2 regions of the Variovorax stachyos genome follow, and region 2 is predicted to be linked to the other one. Evidence: riboswitches for the same ligand, from Rfam matches in the RefSeq annotation. Region 2 holds a riboswitch; the other holds the start of a gene.
The links. Region 2 has a riboswitch for glycine ahead of gcvT (glycine cleavage system aminomethyltransferase GcvT). Riboswitches for the same ligand answer to the same signal wherever they lie in the genome.
Positions count from the first base shown of each region.

Region 1 (8,327 bases), on a different contig from region 2:
CGTCGATCAACCTGCGGCCGACTTTTCTGGCGGCCTCGCTGCTGGCCGATCCGCTGGTGTTCTCGCATGCGGTGCAGCGCGAGTACGCATGAGGCCCGAGCGCTGTAACGGTGCTGACACCGCAGCACTCTCCAATGCAGGGCACCCCACACTCCCAGGAGCTCCCATGTCGTTTCCTTCCCGCCGCGGCTTCCTGCGCGGCTCGACCTCGGTTGCCGCGCTCTCGTTCATCGGCACGCTGCAGGCGTTGCAGGCCCGCAACGTCGATGCCGCGATCGCGGGCGATGGCGCCAGCGGCAGCACCGGTCTGGTCGCAAGCCCCTACGGTCCGGTCGCGCCGGTGCTCGACGAAGCCACGGGCCTGCCGCTGCTGCAGCTGCCCGAAGGCTTTGCCTACCGCTCCTACGGCTGGACCGGTGACCTGATGCGCAACGGCCAGCCCTGCCCGGGCAACCATGACGGCATGGCCGTGATCGCGTCCTACGGCCGCGGCAGCAGCGTCGACGTGGTGCTGGTGCGCAACCATGAGCGCGGCCAGTCGACCACGCCGATCCATGCGCCCGCGATGTACGACGCCGTGGCGAGCAGCGTCGACGGACGCTTCGCGGGCGGCGGCACCACCAACCTGCGGTTCAAGGGGCGCCAGTGGATAGGCATGGAGCCGAGCCTCGGCGGCACCCTCACGAACTGCGCCGGCGGACCCACGCCCTGGGGCACCTGGCTCAGCTGCGAAGAGACCGGCAGCAATCTCGAGCCGCAGGGCGGCAAGAAGCACGGCTACGTGTTCGAGGTGCGCGCCAATGCGGCCGAGACCACGGGCAAGCCGATCGTCGCGATGGGCCGCTTCAGCCATGAGGCCGTGGCGGTCGATCCGAAGACGCGCTTCGCCTACCTCACCGAGGACAGCCGCAACAAGTCGGGCTTCTATCGCTTCGTGCCTGCCGATGCGAGCGGCCGCCCCGGCAGCTACGAGGCCGGCGGCAGGCTGCAGATGGCCAAAGTGGTCGGCCGGCCCAACGCCGACCTCAATGTAGCCTCGACCGGCGACACGCACCGCCTCGAGTGGGTCGACATCGCTGATCCCGATGCGAACCCGGTAGCAATTGCGCTGCCTGGCTTTGCGGGCACCACGGCCGTGGCCGGACCGTTCGCGCAGGGCTGGGCCCAGGGCGGCCTGCGCATGGCGCGCGGCGAAGGCATCTGGTATCACGAGGGTAAGCTCTTCATCGTGGATACCGCGACGGGCGTGAACGCCGCGGGCGCGGGCGGCAACGGCGAAGGCGCGGTGTGGGAGTACGACCTCGCGACGGGCCTGCTCAAGGCCGTGTTCGTCTCGCTCGACGCGGTGGCCGCCAACAACCCCGACAACATCACGATCAGCCCGCGCGGCGGCGTGCTGCTTTGCGAGGACGGCGGCGGCGTCGATGAGGGCCATGGCCGCGTCGAGCGCCTGGTCGGCCTGACACGCGACGGTGCGAGCTTCGTGTTCGCGCGCCACAACGTGGTGCTCGGCGCCGACCAGATCGCATCGGCCGGCAAGACCGTCGCGCCGGGCGACTACCGCGGCAGCGAGTTCTGCGGTGCCTGCTTCGACCCGGCCGGCAAGGTGCTGTTCGTCAATGTGCAGTCACCGGGCATCACGTTCGCGATCTGGGGGCCCTGGGCACGCGGGCCGCTCTGACAAACAGATGCCATGGGCAAGGTGAACAAGGCGCCGCAGTTGTTCGAGGAGGCCCCAACGGCACCATGAGTCTGGCAGAAGGGCGAGCAAGCTTCCGAGCGTTCGGAGCCAGTGACAAGTCGGCTCTCCTGCATGTGCGGCGGCCCTACGCGCATGAGCTGCCCTGACGGTTTGCGGCCACTTCGCGCCATTCGTGGCCGACAGCTTTGGTGCTCAAGCAAACCCGTCGACGAGGGCCCGCGCGCCGGGGAGTGCGCCGTTTGATTTCCGCCAGACCACAGTGAGGTTGTTTGCCGGCATTGGTACGGCCTCCTCCAGCGCAAGGCCTTCATTGCCCGCGACTTCCGCCACCTTGTCGATGTCGCGCACGCCCCAGAGCGGATTCCTTGCGCGTAGGCTCGCGTCGAACGCTTCATTGCTCTGCGACGTATGCGCGCCGCCGCGCATGTACGGGCCGTAGGTCACAAGCACGCCGCCGGCGGGCAGGATCCTGCCGGCGCCCGCCATCAACGCGAGCGTGGCCTCCCACGGGGAGATGTGAATCACGTTGATGCACACGACCGCGTCGGCCGCGGATACCGGCCAGGGATGCTTCGTGACATCGATGGCGAGGGGCGGCTTTACGTTCGACAGGTTGGCTTTGGCCACCCACGCCTCGATGGAAGCATGGCGCTCCACGTCCATCTCGCTGGGCTGGAAAGTGAGGGCGGGCAAAGCCCTGGCGAAGTGCGCCACGTGCTGCCCGGTGCCGCTGCCGATCTCGAGCACGAGGCCGCGTGGCGGCAATACGCGCGCAAGTACCTCGAGGATCGGCTGCTTATTGCGCTCGGCGGAGGGGGCGGTCTCGCGTGAGTCCATGCGGCGATGTTAAGCCTCAAGTCGTGCTCGGCGACTCAATCGCTCCGTCTGCTGCCTGCCGATGGGTGGTCTCCGCTGCGGGACTTCCTTCAGGTGCCTGTGGGCGGGTTCGGCCGGCAGCTTTGCAGCAAAGACACTGCCGACAAGGCCTTCGCTCCGAGTTTGCGCTCGAGCTCTAGGGATGGTCTGCAAAACAGGCCCGAGCCTTGCATGATCTGAGCTCATGATTTCCAAGCGCGTGACTTCCCTGAATCAGCTCGGCCTGGGCCTGAACCTGTCAACGAAGAGAACGCGCAAGCGCGAGTTCCTCGATGAGATGGATCGGGTGGTGCCCTGGAGCGCGCTGGTGCAGATCATCGAGCCGCACAGCCCGCGGGCCAGCCGGTTCGGAGTTCGAGCCGTTCATTCCGTTGATTGCTTCCGGCCCGAATGCTTCGATGTTCGAACGCATCGCCACCGAGAAGGTCATTCAGGCAGGTGAGATGGTCATTCTCGACCTCGGAGCGGTGGTGGAGGGCTACACCGCTGACCTCGGCCGCACGGTGATCTGCGGCGGAGAACCCACTGCGAAGCAGCGTGAGATCTACCAGGCGACGTACCTCGCCCTGCAGGAGGCGAAGAAGATGATCCGTCCAGGCGTGACTGGCAAGGCGATTGATGCGCGCGCCCGGGAAGTCATCGCCGACAGCGGCTGGGGCGATTACGTCTACACCGACAACACAGGGCACCAGCTTGGCTACGGACTGCACGGCGAGCCGCTTGTCGATCGCCGCGTGGACTTCGTGGTCGAGGAAAACATGGTCATGTGCCTCGAGCCCCGCATCGTGCTGCCTGACCAGCCGGAAGTCGGTGGCGCGCATCTCGAGGACGTCGTCGTAGTCACGTCGAACGGCTGCGAACAACTCAACACGACGCCGTACGACGCACGCCTGCTTGCCTGATTCTGGAAATCCGCACCGGAGAGCTCAATGACTCGAAGCTCGCTGAACCGCCGCCACTTCACCACCACCTTCGGTGCGGCAGTCGTGGCGACAGCCATGCCCGGAATCGCGCGCGCCCAGAGCGACAAGCCGCTGCAAATCATCGTCGGCTATCCGCCGGGCGGCAGCACGGACACCTTCGCACGCCTGCTCTCGCAGCCGCTCCAGGGAGTCCTCAATCGCAGCGTGGTCGTTCGCAACCAGCCGGGAGCAGGTGGGCAGATCGCAGCCTCGGCGCTGCTGCGCGAAGGTGCGGACGGCTCTGCCGTGCTCGCCATCAACCAGCCTGACCTCAACCTCGCCATCGCGCGCGGGAATGCCGGGTTCAAGTCGAGCGACTTCCGGGTCATCATGGCCGACCTGCACGAGCCCCGCGTGTTCCTGGTCAAGAACGATTCGGGTATTCCGAACTTCGTCAAGTTCGTCGAGCAGGCAAGGGTAAAGCCCGGGAAGCTCTCCATCTCGGTGGCGGGCGGGACTGCTCAGGATGTAATGGCGAAGTGGCTGATCGACAAGCTCAAGATCGACGTGCTCGTCGTCAACTACAAGGGCGGCGCGGAAGCGGTCAATGCGCTGCTGGCTGGCGATGTCACGGCCAACCTCGGCGATGACTACGTGCGGTCAAGTCTGCGTCCCAAGACCACGGCACTCTTCATCGGCTCGGACAAGAAGAGTCCCCGTTGGCCAGAGGCGGACACCTTGCGGAGCCAGCTGAACGCGCTTGGCGTCGCAATGCCATCCCCTGAGTTTCTGAGTCGCTACGGCGTCTATGTTGTCTCTGCCGCCTTCGCGCAGAAGAACCCGAAGGGATACCAGGAGCTGCAGCAGGCGATTCTGAAGGCTCGCACCGGGCAAGTCTTCACGGACTACATCAAGACCAACAATCTTGCTGACCTGTCGCTTGGTGAGCCCGGCGAGCAGTACGAGCGGGTCTTCGCAGCGGAGATGCAGGAGATCGAACGCATGACGAAGTAGCCTGACTTCACTTTCCGGCAACATTGCCGGCGTGATCTCGGGAGAGTCCGGCAGGCGAAGAGATTCCCTGCCGGCGCCGAAGGAGCAACCGCCCCGGAAACTCTCAGGCCCCAGGACCAGAATCACGACGAACTCTGAAGATTGGCCGGTGGCGATCGTCGCCCGGCCCGCCGAAGGAGCAAGCGCGGCCTCGCAACTGGCAGCGCGAATCTCTCAGGTTCCAGACAGAGGGGGTGTCTCGCACGCGGGCGCGTGTGGGTCCCACACCTTTCGACGACCTGGAACCTGGCTATGCACACTCCCTCGATTGCCGTTATTGGCGGCGGCATCACCGGCGTTACGACCGCCTACGCGCTCATCAAGCGCGGCTACGCTGTCTCTCTGTACGAGCGCCATCGCTATGCCGCGATGGAAACCTCCTTTGCGAACGGCGGTCAGCTCTCCGCCTCGAACGCGGAGGTCTGGAAGCATCCATCAACTCTCCTGAAAGGGTTGAACTGGATGTTGAAGGCCGATGCACCACTCCTCCTGAATCCTGCGCCGACGTGGCACAAGCTCAGCTGGTTCGCCGGGTTCATCGCGCAGCTGCCTCGCTACGAGCGAAACACGATCCAGACGGCGCGCCTCGCGGTGGCGGCGCGCGAGCATCTGTTCAAGTGCGCGGCCGACGAAGGCATCCGCTTCGATGCGCTGCACCGCTGGATCCTGCACATCTATCGCGACAAGCACGGCTTCGAGCATGCCGGCCGCGTCAGTGAGCTTCTGGCGCAAGGTGGCTTGCGGCGGCGCGCTGTCACTCCGCAGGAGATCCGGGCCATCGAGCCGACGCTTGCTGGGACGTACTACGGCGGCTACTACACCGAGAGCGATGCAAGCGGCGACATTCATCTCTACACCACGGGATTGGCCAGCGCATGCGAGCGGCTCGGGGCACGCCTGCACTTGGGGAATGATGTCGACAGACTCACCCGCTCGAAAGATGGCGTGCAGTCATGCTGGCAAACGGCGATTCGCGCAGTCACGACGCCGTGGTCGTGTGCGCTGGCATCGCGAGCCGGGCGCTCGCGGCACAGTTGGGCGACCGCATCAACATTTATCCCGTCAAGGGATATTCGATCACGGTGAACCTCCGCGACGTCGCCAGTCGGGCCGCGGCGCCGACGGTGAGCCTGCTGGACGACGAAACGAAGCTGGTCGCCAGTCGCCTTGGCGAGGATCGGTTCCGCGTCGCAGGTACCGCGGAGTTCAACGGGGCCAACCGCGACATCCGGACTGAATCCGACCGCTGGTCGACTGGGTCGAGCACTGCTTCCCCGAAATGAATACGAGCAGCGTGCTTCCTTGGGCGGGACTTCGCCCAATGACACCCAGCATGCTTCCGAGGGTCGGCCGCGGCCGATACCCGGGCGTCTTCTACAACACGGGACACGGCCACTTGGGTTGGACTTTGTCGGCGGCTACGGCAGAAATGGTCGCGGACGCCGTTGTCTCCGGGCTGCCCTCGGGCGAGCGCACGCAGGTGAGAGGGGGCCAATGAGGTCGAGCGGGCCGTTGCATTTGCTCAGGCGTCGCCGACGCCGACCCGGACAGCTTTCCGTGCGTCAGTCCTCGCGCGCAGGCATCGCTTCGAAGCCAGGCAGCGTCCGAAGCAACGCAGTCATCGACTTGGCCGCAAATTTCGGTATGTCGGCTATGTCCACCCACCTGAACTGGTCGACCTCCGGCGTCATGGCGCCGGTGCGGTGGTGAGGGAAAAAGCTCACGCACTTGCAGGCCGTGATGTCGCATTGGTCGGTGTGAACCAATGCCCTGAACAGGTGGAGGTCCTTGCGGGAGTGATAGGGCATGACGCCGAGCTCCTCCATCTCCGCCGCAGCCAGGTCGATTCCGGTTTCCTCCTGGACCTCGCGAATGGCCGCCTCGCGCGGGGACTCACCTTCTTCCCCTCCGCCCTTCGGGATGTCCCAGTGTCTCTGCCCCGTGGCGTGTGCCAATAGCAGCTGGCCATGCTCATTGAGGATCAGAACGCCATAGGAAGTCGTTTTCATGGCAGGGCCGCGAAACCGAGCTACGCTGCCTTTCGCTCGGAGGTGCTCTTCTTCGCTGCCGCACGCCTGGGCGCAGACTTCTTCGCGGGAGCAGTCTTGGCAGCAAGCTTTTTCGCGGCCTTGCCATTCGCCTTCGAGCCGCCCTTCAAGCTCCTCTGCAGCAGCTCGGTGAGGTCGATGACGTTGGAGCTTTCCTGCGGCGCTTCCTCTTCCGGCTCGATGACGGTTTCCGTCTTGCCCGCCTTCGCCTTCTTTTCGACCAGCTTCATCACCTGGTGCCGGAACTCGTCCTTGAAATCTTCCGGGTCCCACTTGCCGGACATCTCGGCGATCAGCTGCTTGGCCATCTTCATCTCTGCGGCGCTGACGGTCTTTCGCCCCGCGGGCGGAAGGTCGAGCGACTCCAGCGTCTTGACTTCGTCACCCCAACGCAGCAGGTTCAAGACCAGGGCCGGGCCCGAGGGCACCAGTGCGGCAAGGTGCTGTTTGGTGGCAATCACCACCTTGGCAAGCGCGATTTTTCCCGTGTCGATGAGGGCCTCGCGCAAGAGCGCATAGACCTTGTCGCTCTTGTTGACGGGTGTCACGTAATAGGGCCGCTCCAGGAAGATGAACGGCATTTCGGCGCCATCGATGAAGCGCTCGATCTGGATGGTCTGCGTCGTCTTGGGAAAGACCGCCTCGATTTCCTCGGGGCTGATGATGACGTACTGCCCGTCCTCGTATTCGACGCCCTTGACGATGTTTTCCTTGCTGATTTCCTTGCCCGTCCGCTTGTTGACGCGCTTGTAGCCGACACGGTCCATAGAGCGCTTGTCGAGCCAGTCGAAGTCCACGCCTTCCTCGGTCGCTGCCGTGTGAAGGCCGACGGGGATGTGGACGAGACCGAAGGTGATGGCGCCCTTCCAGAGCGTGCGACTACCTGTTGCCATGCCTCAGCTTCCTTCCGGCGGGACGACCCCGCACCGGGCAGCCTGCGGCGACCTGGCCCATGGCCGCGTAGGTGGGCGTAGCACCTGGCCGTAGGGAGGCTGCGCGTTCGAGGGCGACCCACCGACGGAACGGCTACCCTACGCGCTATGCCAAGCCTGCGCCACATCGCGGTCTACGTCGAGGAGCCGAAGCCGGGCCGTTTCGCATGGGTCCTCGCCGAGCTGGAGGGGCGCAGCTGGCGGCAGCTGGACAGGTCCGGCTCGCCGGTGGGAAGCTACAAGACGGCCATGGCTGAAGGACTGCTGGCGCTGCAAGCCATGGTGGAGGACCTGGACCTCGGGCCTCGCAAAGCCGATGCGCCTGTCGACGAAGGCGATGCCGACGAGAGCGACCATCAGCAAACCGAGCGTGACGCGCCGGCGAAGGAGGCCGCACCTGGAAAGCGGTACTTCGGATTCGGGCCCGCGCAGTGACGTCGTAGCGACTTTGGCTGCTGCCTCCCGAGAGATCCAAAGCCGTGCGGATTGCAACCTGGAACATCAACAACGTCGTCAAGCGCCTGGACCTGCTGTGCGACTGGCTCGAACGCGCCCAGCCCGACGTCGTCGCGCTGCAGGAGCTGAAGACTTCCACGGCCGAGTTCCCCACTGAGCGGCTCAGGTCGCTCGGCTACGAAGGCCTGGTCGTTGGCCAGCGCTCCTGGAACGGCGTCGCCCTGCTCGCCCGTGGGCATGAGCCTCTGCCGGTCGCCACGGCGCTGCCGGGCGATCCGAAGGACAAGGAGGCCCGCTATGTCGAGGCCGCCATCAACGGCGTGCTGTTCGCCTGCCTGTACCTGCCGAACGGCAATCC
Region 1 covers NZ_JBLFFN010000008.1:239,568-247,894, forward strand. The annotation lists gene ACMGEZ_RS17360 (NUDIX hydrolase) at 1-92, shown strand, start outside; gene ACMGEZ_RS17365 (PhoX family protein) at 167-1,681, shown strand; gene ACMGEZ_RS17370 (CPCC family cysteine-rich protein) at 1,678-1,848, shown strand; gene ACMGEZ_RS17375 (DUF938 domain-containing protein) at 1,895-2,539, opposite strand; partial or broken gene ACMGEZ_RS17380 (IS5/IS1182 family transposase) at 2,787-2,918, shown strand; gene ACMGEZ_RS17385 (M24 family metallopeptidase) at 2,977-3,480, shown strand; gene ACMGEZ_RS17390 (tripartite tricarboxylate transporter substrate-binding protein) at 3,577-4,494, shown strand; glycine riboswitch at 4,523-4,623, shown strand; partial or broken gene ACMGEZ_RS17395 (D-amino acid dehydrogenase) at 4,786-6,031, shown strand; gene ACMGEZ_RS17400 (NUDIX hydrolase) at 6,096-6,542, opposite strand; gene ku (non-homologous end joining protein Ku) at 6,563-7,474, opposite strand; gene ACMGEZ_RS17410 (hypothetical protein) at 7,622-7,948, shown strand; gene ligD (DNA ligase D) at 7,993-8,327, shown strand, end outside.
Region 1: linked by a shared signal. The riboswitch ahead of ACMGEZ_RS17395 (D-amino acid dehydrogenase) and the one ahead of gcvT (glycine cleavage system aminomethyltransferase GcvT) in region 2 are both predicted to bind glycine.

Region 2 (8,327 bases):
TGGCTTGCCTGATGGTCATCACCTACGTGCCGGGCATTTCGCTGGGACTGCGCGATCTCGTTTATGCGAAGTAGTTCACGCCTGGCTGCCTGAGCCCTCGCGTTTCACCGCGCTGTCACGCGCCAGGCCGATCCTGCGGCGTTCGATCCCGAACGCCACAGCATCCGCCATGTTCCTCATCAAGACCGAGAAAGCGCGCCAGGAGCTCCTGCCTGGCCGCCGTACCCTGGGCCAGCGCGAGCGCGCCCTGCTGCTCATGGCCGACGGCCAGCGCTCGGTCACCGATTTCGGCGAGCTCTTCGGCGGCCGCGACGAGGCCGGCCGCGTGGCGCTTCATCTCGTGCGCGAAGGCTACCTGCTGGCGACCGCTCCGTCGCCGGCAGAACAGCCACCCGCGAGCACCCGGCCGCCGGCGGTTTCGGCCGACACCTTCGACGGCAAGCGTTCGCTGGCCACCACGCGCATGTTCCTGTTCGACCTGTGCGAGCGCATGTTCGTGCGCCGCGATCCGGCGGTAGCCGGGCGATTCCGCGAGACGCTGCGCGAGGCGCGCGACCGGGAATCGATGCTGTCGGTGGCCGAGGCGATGCTGGGGGAGATCGAGAAGCTGGCCGGTGTCGAGCGCGCGGCCTCGATCCGCGAGCGCATCCTGCGCCTGCTGCCGGCCGAGCAGGCCGTGCACTGAACAAGGGGTTACAGCGCGGATGGCGACACGGCGTCTTCGCTGACAGGCGAAACCCCCGCTTTTTGAATAGGCTCTGAGGCGGTGCAGCCGCTACTCGCGGCCACCGCCGCCGTTCGCCGCATTGAAGCGGTAACATTTTTGCGCGGCTGCGACCATTTTTCTTCTCTCCCCCTGCAGGTAATGACAAGCTACGGTTTCGTTCACTTGGAATTTGGCGACCAGCACCGCGACCGTTCGCTCCAGGTGCTGGAAAAGCTCCGAACCCGCCTGGCCCAGGACGGCGACCGCTTCTCGAGCGTGATCGTCGACAACGCGCGCGCCAGGCCTGCCGAAAGCGCAGCCGGCACGGCCTCCGAGCAGGGCCTGGTGGTCCCCGGCGACAACAGCAACCGGGAGTTCTCCGGCTGGGACAGCGGCATCGAGACCCTGCTCGCTCGCGGCGAGCAGCCCGATGTGTGGCTCTTCTCGAACGACACGGTTGCCCTCAACCACGCCTGGAGCGAGCGCCGGCTGGAGCGCTTCGGCGGCGAGATCCGCAAGCTCGCGCTGCACCCGGGCCCGTGGTTGTTCGGCGAGATCAACGACTTCCCGCGCTCGACCATGACCCCCATGGGGCCGCTGCTCGAATGGGTGTCGACCTACTGCTTCGCGATGAACGACACGCTGCGCCATCGGCTGGGCACGCTATCGCCCGGCAACGCGCTGCTGGATTCGCTGGTCAACGAGCGCTTCGAGCCAGGGCGGGGCGTGTTCCGCGACCATGTGGGCGAGGCCTATGTCGATTTCGTGTCCGCCTGGCTCATCAGCGACGACGGCCAGGGCGTGCAAAAGAAGCGCCGCTTCAAGTGGGACCACGAATGGCACAAGGCCAGCCCGCTCGGCCCGGACAACTTCGAGGACCTGCGCATGAAGGCGCGCTGCTGCCTGTCGGAGCACATGCTGAGCCTGCGCGCGCGCCAGCTCGGCGCCGACATCCGCTCGCCCTACGACGCCCGCAACGCGCGCGAGCACATCCGGCGCTCCCTGCAGTTCCTCTCCGACAAGCTGTGGGAGAAATTCCTGTTGCGCCGGCTGCGGCTGGAGCGGTCGTAGCTCGCCAAGCCTTGTTTCCCTTACACTCTTCCGAGTCAGGAGAGAGCCCCGCAGCGCGGGGCCGCCGAAGGCGCAGGGCCCATCGAACGAAAGGCCCGAACGCTCAGGCAAAAGGACTGACGAGGCGCCCGACTATCCGGGCGTTTCCTTGCTGGAGAGAGGCGGCGCATGCCGCCCACCGAAGGAGCAAACCCCGATCGTGGGGCGAATCTCTCAGGTAAAGCGGACAGCAGGGGTGGCCCATGGCTTGACTGCCATGGATCCGGACTGCCCCTGATGGAGAGTGCCTTGGCCTCCGCTTCCGACGATCTGCAAAAGACCCCGCTGTACGACCTGCACCTCGAGCTCGGCGCCCGCATGGTGCCCTTCGCCGGCTATTCGATGCCGGTGCAATATCCCGCCGGCCTGATGGCCGAGCACAAGCACACGCGCACGGCCGCCGGCCTGTTCGACATCTCGCACATGGGCCAGCTGCGCCTGGTCGGGGCGGAGGCCGCTGCCGCCTTCGAAACCCTGATGCCGGTCGACGTGATCGGCCTGGCGCCCGGCAAGCAACGCTACGGCCTGCTGCTGAACGACGAGGGCGGCATCCTCGACGACCTGATGTTCTTCAACGAGGGCCACGATTCGATTTCCGTGATCGTCAACGGCGCCTGCAAGGCCGACGACATCGCGCACATCCAGGCGAAGATCGGCCAGCGCTGCCAGGTGCAGCCTCTGCCCGATCAGGCCCTGCTCGCGCTGCAGGGGCCTTGGGCCGCGGCTGTGCTGGCCCGCCTGTCGCCCGGTATCGAGCGCTTCGTCTTCATGACCGGCGGCGCGGTGCAGATCGGTGGCATTGCGGCCTTCGCCACCCGCAGCGGCTACACCGGCGAGGACGGGTTCGAAATCTCCGTCGCTGCCCGCGATGCGGAGGCACTGGCCCGGCTGCTGCTGGCGCAGCCGGAGGTGCAGCCCATCGGCCTGGGGGCACGCAATTCGCTGCGGCTGGAAGCCGGGCTGTGCCTCTACGGCAACGACATCGACACCACCACTACCCCGGTCGAGGCCTCGCTGAACTGGGCGATCCAGAAGGTGCGGCGCAGCGGGGGCGCGCGCGAGGGCGGCTTTCCGGGCGCGGCCCGCGTGCTGGCGCAGCTCACCGCCGACACCGGCAGCGCCGGCCATGTCGACCACGAGACGCTCAAGCGCAAGCGCGTCGGCCTGGTGGCGCTGGAGCGCGTACCGGTGCGCGACGGCACGCTGCTCGAGTCCTTCGAGGGCCTGCCCATCGGCCAGGTGACCAGCGGCCTGCTGGGCCCCACGGTCGACCGGCCCGTCGCGATGGGCTATGTCGCCCTCGCCTACGCCGCGCCCGGCACCCGCCTGCAGGCCATCGTGCGCGGCAAGCCGGTGCCGATGGAGGTCAGTACCCTTCCCTTCGTGCCGGCGCGCTACTACCGCGGCTAGCGCTTCTTCGCGTCTTCCTTATCTTTGCCCTTCCTTTCTTTCCCTTCCCCAGGAGCCATTCCATGAGCATCAAGTACACCAAGGACCACGAGTGGGTGAAAGCCGAGGGCGACACCGCCACCGTCGGCATCACGCTGCATGCGCAGGACGCGCTGGGCGACGTGGTCTTCGTCGACCTGCCGCAGGTCGGCCAGGGCTATGCCCAGGGCGAGGTCGCCGGCGTGGTCGAGTCGGTCAAGGCCGCTGCCGACGTGTTCATGCCCGTCGCCGGCGAGATCACCGAGGTCAACGAGGCGCTGCGCGCCGATCCCTCGCTGGCCAACAGCGCGCCCGAAGGCGAAGGCTGGTTCTTCAAGATGAAGCTCACCGAGCCCGCGCAGCTCGACGCACTGCTCGACAAGACCGCCTACGACAAGTTCGCCGACGAAGCCTGAAAGCACACACCCAAGGTTTTCCGATCCTGTCATCCTTGTTCACCATTCCATGCCGAAGTCACCCCTGCCTTCCCTGCCCACCCTTGCGGATCTCGAGAACGCGGGCGAATTCATCGCCCGCCACATCGGCATCGAGGCCGAGGACGAGGCGCGCATGCTCGCCGCGGTCGGCTCGAAGACGCGCGCCGAGCTGATCGACGGCATCGTGCCGCCGGCCATCCGCCGCAGCCATCCGATGCGCCTGCCCGCGCCGGTCACCGAAGCCGGCGCGCTGGCCGAGCTGCGCGGCATCGCGGCGAAGAACAAGGTGGCGAGGAACTTCATCGGCCAGGGCTACTACGGCACCCACACGCCGGGCGTGATCCTGCGCAACGTGCTGGAGAACCCGGCCTGGTACACGGCGTACACGCCCTACCAGGCCGAGATCTCGCAGGGGCGCATGGAGGCGCTGCTCAACTTCCAGACCATGGTCTGCGACCTGACCGGCATGGCCATTGCCAACGCGTCGATGCTCGACGAGGCCACCGCCGCGGCGGAGGCGATGACGCTGGCGCGCCGCAGCGTCAAGAGCAAGAGCAACGTGTTCCTCGTCTCGGGCGATTGCCATCCGCAGACCATCGAGGTCATCCGGACGCGCGCCGCGCCGCTGGGCATCGAGGTCAGGGTCAGCACGGTTTCCGAGACCCTGCCGCACCTGATGGCGAGCGGCGACTTCTTCGGCGCGCTGGCGCAATACCCCTCCACCACCGGCCACGTGCACGACCTGCGCCCGCTGGCCGGCCATGCCCACGCGTGCGACGCCGCGTTCTGCGTGGCGGCCGACCTGCTGGCGCTCACGCTGCTGGCGCCGCCCGGCGAATGGGACGCCGACATCGTCTGCGGCACGACGCAGCGCTTCGGCATGCCCTTGTGCAACGGCGGCCCGCATGCGGCCTACCTGGCCTGCCGCGACGAGTTCAAGCGCTCCCTGCCCGGCCGGCTGGTCGGCGTCAGCGTCGACACGCACGGCCGGCCCGCCTACCGGCTGGCGCTGCAGACGCGCGAGCAGCACATCCGCCGCGAAAAGGCCACCTCCAACATCTGCACCGCGCAGGTGCTGCCGGCCGTGGTCGCGAGCATGTACGCGGTCTACCACGGGCCCGACGGGCTGACGCGCATCGCCCAGCGCGTGGCCGCCCTCACTGCGATCCTGGCGCAAGGCCTCGAGCAGATGGGCCGCGAACTCGCCAACGCCACCGCTTTCGACACGCTCACCGTCCTGACCGGCGACGACACGCCGAAGATCCTGGACAAGGCCCAGGCCGCCTCCGTCAACCTGCGCCAGGGGCTGCAGCAGCACCTGGGCATCTCGCTGGACGAGACCAGCACGCGTGCCGACATCGAGACGCTGTGGGCCCTGTTCGTGCCCACCGGCACGCCGATGCCGCGCTTCGAGGAGCTCTCGGCCACGGTCGGCGCGCGCATCCCGCAAGACCTGCGCCGCAGCAGCGCCTTCCTCGCGCACCCGGTGTTCAACACCCACAAGAGCGAGACCGCGATGCTGCGCTACATCCGCAGCCTCTCCGACAAGGACCTGGCGCTGGACCGCAGCATGATCCCGCTGGGCAGCTGCACCATGAAGCTCAACGCGACCAGCGAGATGATCCCCATCACCTGGCCCGAGTTCGCGAACATCCATCCCTTCGCGCCGGCCGAGCAGCTGCGCGGCTATGCCGAGCTCGACGCGCAGCTGCGCGCCTGGCTGTGCGAGGCCACCGGCTATGCGGGCATCAGCCTGCAGCCCAATGCCGGCTCGCAGGGCGAATACGCCGGCCTGTTGGCGATCAAGGCCTACCACGAGGCCCAGGGCCACGGCCACCGCAACGTCTGCCTGATCCCCTCTTCCGCCCACGGCACCAATCCCGCGAGCGCGCAGATGGTGGGCATGAAGGTCGTGGTGACCGCCTGCGACGCACAGGGCAACGTGGACATGGACGACCTGGCGCGCGCCTGCGAGCAGCACCGCGACGACCTGGCCGCGGTGATGATCACCTATCCCAGCACCCACGGCGTGTTCGAGACCCGCGTCAAGGAGCTCTGCGAGATCGTGCATGCCCACGGCGGCCGCGTGTACGTGGACGGCGCCAACATGAATGCGCTGGTCGGCGTGGCGGCGCCCGGCGAGTTCGGCGGCGACGTGAGCCATCTCAACCTGCACAAGACCTTCTGCATCCCGCACGGCGGTGGCGGGCCCGGCGTGGGGCCGGTGTGCGTGGTCGAGGACCTGGTGCCCTTCCTGCCCGGCCACGTGAGCGGCGGCCTTCCCTCGAACGGCGTCGGCGCCGTGTCCGCCGCGCCGCTGGGCAACGCGGCGGTGCTGCCGATCAGCTGGATGTACTGCCGCATGATGGGTGCGGAAGGCCTGCAGGCCGCGACCGAGACCGCGATCCTCAGCGCCAACTACATCAGCGCTCGCCTCAAGGAACACTACCCCACCCTCTACGCCAGCCCGAACGGCCACGTGGCGCACGAATGCATCCTGGACCTGCGCCCGCTCAAGGACAGCAGCGGCGTGACCGCCGAGGACGTGGCCAAGCGCCTCATCGACTACGGCTTTCACGCGCCCACGCTGAGCTTCCCGGTGCCCGGCACGCTGATGGTCGAGCCGACCGAGAGCGAGCCGCTCGCAGAGCTCGATCGCTTCATCGACGCGATGATCGCGATCCGCGGCGAGATCCGGCGCATCGAGGAAGGCATCTGGGCGCGCGAGGACAACCCGCTGAAGAACGCGCCGCACACGGCCGACAGCCTGCTGGGCAGCGAATGGACCCGACCCTACTCGCGCGAGCTCGGCGCCTTCCCGATCGCCTCGGTGAAGGACGCCAAGTACTGGCCGCCGGTGGGCCGCGTCGACAACGTCTACGGCGACCGCAACCTGTTCTGCAGCTGCGTGCCGGTCGCCGACTACGTGTGATGACGCCGGGCGGGCCTCGGCCGAAATAGGCCTTTGCCTACGAGGCGCGCGGCGAGGGCTTTCTACGATGGCCCTCGCCCATGCACTCGAACTGGCCCCAAACCCTCTGGATCGTGCGCCACGGTCAAAGCGCCGGCAATGTCGCGCGCGACGCGGCTGAAGCGGGCGGCCTCCCGCTGATCGAGCTGGCATGGCGCGACATCGACGTGCCGCTCTCCGAACTGGGCATCGAGCAGTCGATTGCGCTCGGCAACTGGTTCGCCCGACTGCCCGCCGACGAGAAGCCCGAGGTGATCCTCTGCTCCCCCTATGTGCGCGCCCGCGCCACCGCGGAACTCGTCGCCCAGCATGGCGGCCTGTCCGGCGACAGGATGAAGCTGCGCATGGACGAGCGCCTGCGGGAGAAGGAATTCGGCATCCTCGACCGGCTGACCAAGCTGGGCATCCGCCAGAAGCATCCCGAGCTCGATGCGCAGCGCCTGCACGTGGGCAAGTTCTACTTCCGCCCGCCCGGCGGCGAGAGCTGGTGCGACGTGATCCTGCGCCTGCGCAGCCTGCTCGAGATGGTGACGCGCGAGTACGCAGGCCAGCGCGTGCTGGTGGTGGCGCACCAGGTCATCGTCAACTGCCTGCGCTACCTGATCGAACACCTGGACGAGAAGCAGATCCTCGAGATCGACCGGCAGGGCGACGTGCCCAATTGCGCCATCACCTCCTACCGCGCGGAGCGCCGCGGCGACGAAGACGAGGTGCTGCAGCTCGACCTCTTGAACTTCCTCGCGCCGCTGCGCGAAGCCGCCGCGCCGGTGACCCGCGCGCCCGACCAGCCCGCCGCTCCCAAGCCCTGATGGCCGTGCCTCGTGCCGCAGCCCTGACCGAAGCATCGCTGGCGCACTGGCCGCTGCCCGATCCCGGCCCGGATGCCGACAAGGAGGCGCGTGGCCGGGTGCTGGTGATCGCGGGCAGCGCAGAGCTGCCCGGCGCGGCGCTGCTCGCCAGCACCGCCGCGCTGCGGGCCGGCGCGGGCAAGCTCACCATCGCCAGCCCTGCCTCCGTGGCGCCGGGCCTGGCGCTCCTGGTGCCGGAATCGCGCGTCATCGCCCTGCCCGAGACGCGGGGTGGCGGCATCGCCTCCCGCGGCTGCGAGGCGCTGGCTCCGCTTGCTGGGCGGGTGGGGGCCGTGGTGGTCGGACCTGGCCTGAGCGACGAGCGCGGCAGCATGGCTTTCGTGCGGCGGCTGCTGCCGCTTTTCCGGGAGTGCACCGTGCTGCTGGATTCGATAGCGATGTCGGTGGCGACCGAATGCGCCTTCGACCAGCCGGTAGTGCTGACCCCGCACGCGGGCGAGATGGCGCACTTGTCGGGTCTGCCCAAGGAGGCCATCGCCCAGGAAGCGCTGGCGGTCGCTTGCGAGGCCGCCGTTCGCTGGAACGCCTGCGTCGTGCTCAAGGGCGCGAGCACCACGATCGCGACGCCGCAACGCCGCGCCTGGCGCTTCGACGGCGGTTCGCTCGGACTCGCCACATCGGGTTCCGGCGATGTGCTGGCCGGTCTGATGGGCGGTTTCGCGGCACGCGGGCTGCCGCCCGAGCAGGCGGCCGCCTGGGGCGTGGTGGTGCATGCCCGCGCGGGCAAGAACCTGGGCCGGCGCGTGGGGCCGCTGGGCTATCTGGCACGCGAGCTGGCGGGGGAAGTGCCGGGCATCGTTCGGCGT
Region 2 covers NZ_JBLFFN010000003.1:165,850-174,176, forward strand. The annotation lists gene ACMGEZ_RS06910 (TRAP transporter large permease) at 1-74, shown strand, start outside; gene ACMGEZ_RS06915 (hypothetical protein) at 170-685, shown strand; gene ACMGEZ_RS06920 (hypothetical protein) at 890-1,777, shown strand; glycine riboswitch at 1,804-1,906, shown strand; glycine riboswitch at 1,919-2,017, shown strand; gene gcvT (glycine cleavage system aminomethyltransferase GcvT) at 2,054-3,226, shown strand; gene gcvH (glycine cleavage system protein GcvH) at 3,289-3,660, shown strand; gene gcvP (aminomethyl-transferring glycine dehydrogenase) at 3,710-6,613, shown strand; gene ACMGEZ_RS06940 (histidine phosphatase family protein) at 6,694-7,461, shown strand; gene ACMGEZ_RS06945 (NAD(P)H-hydrate dehydratase) at 7,461-8,327, shown strand, end outside.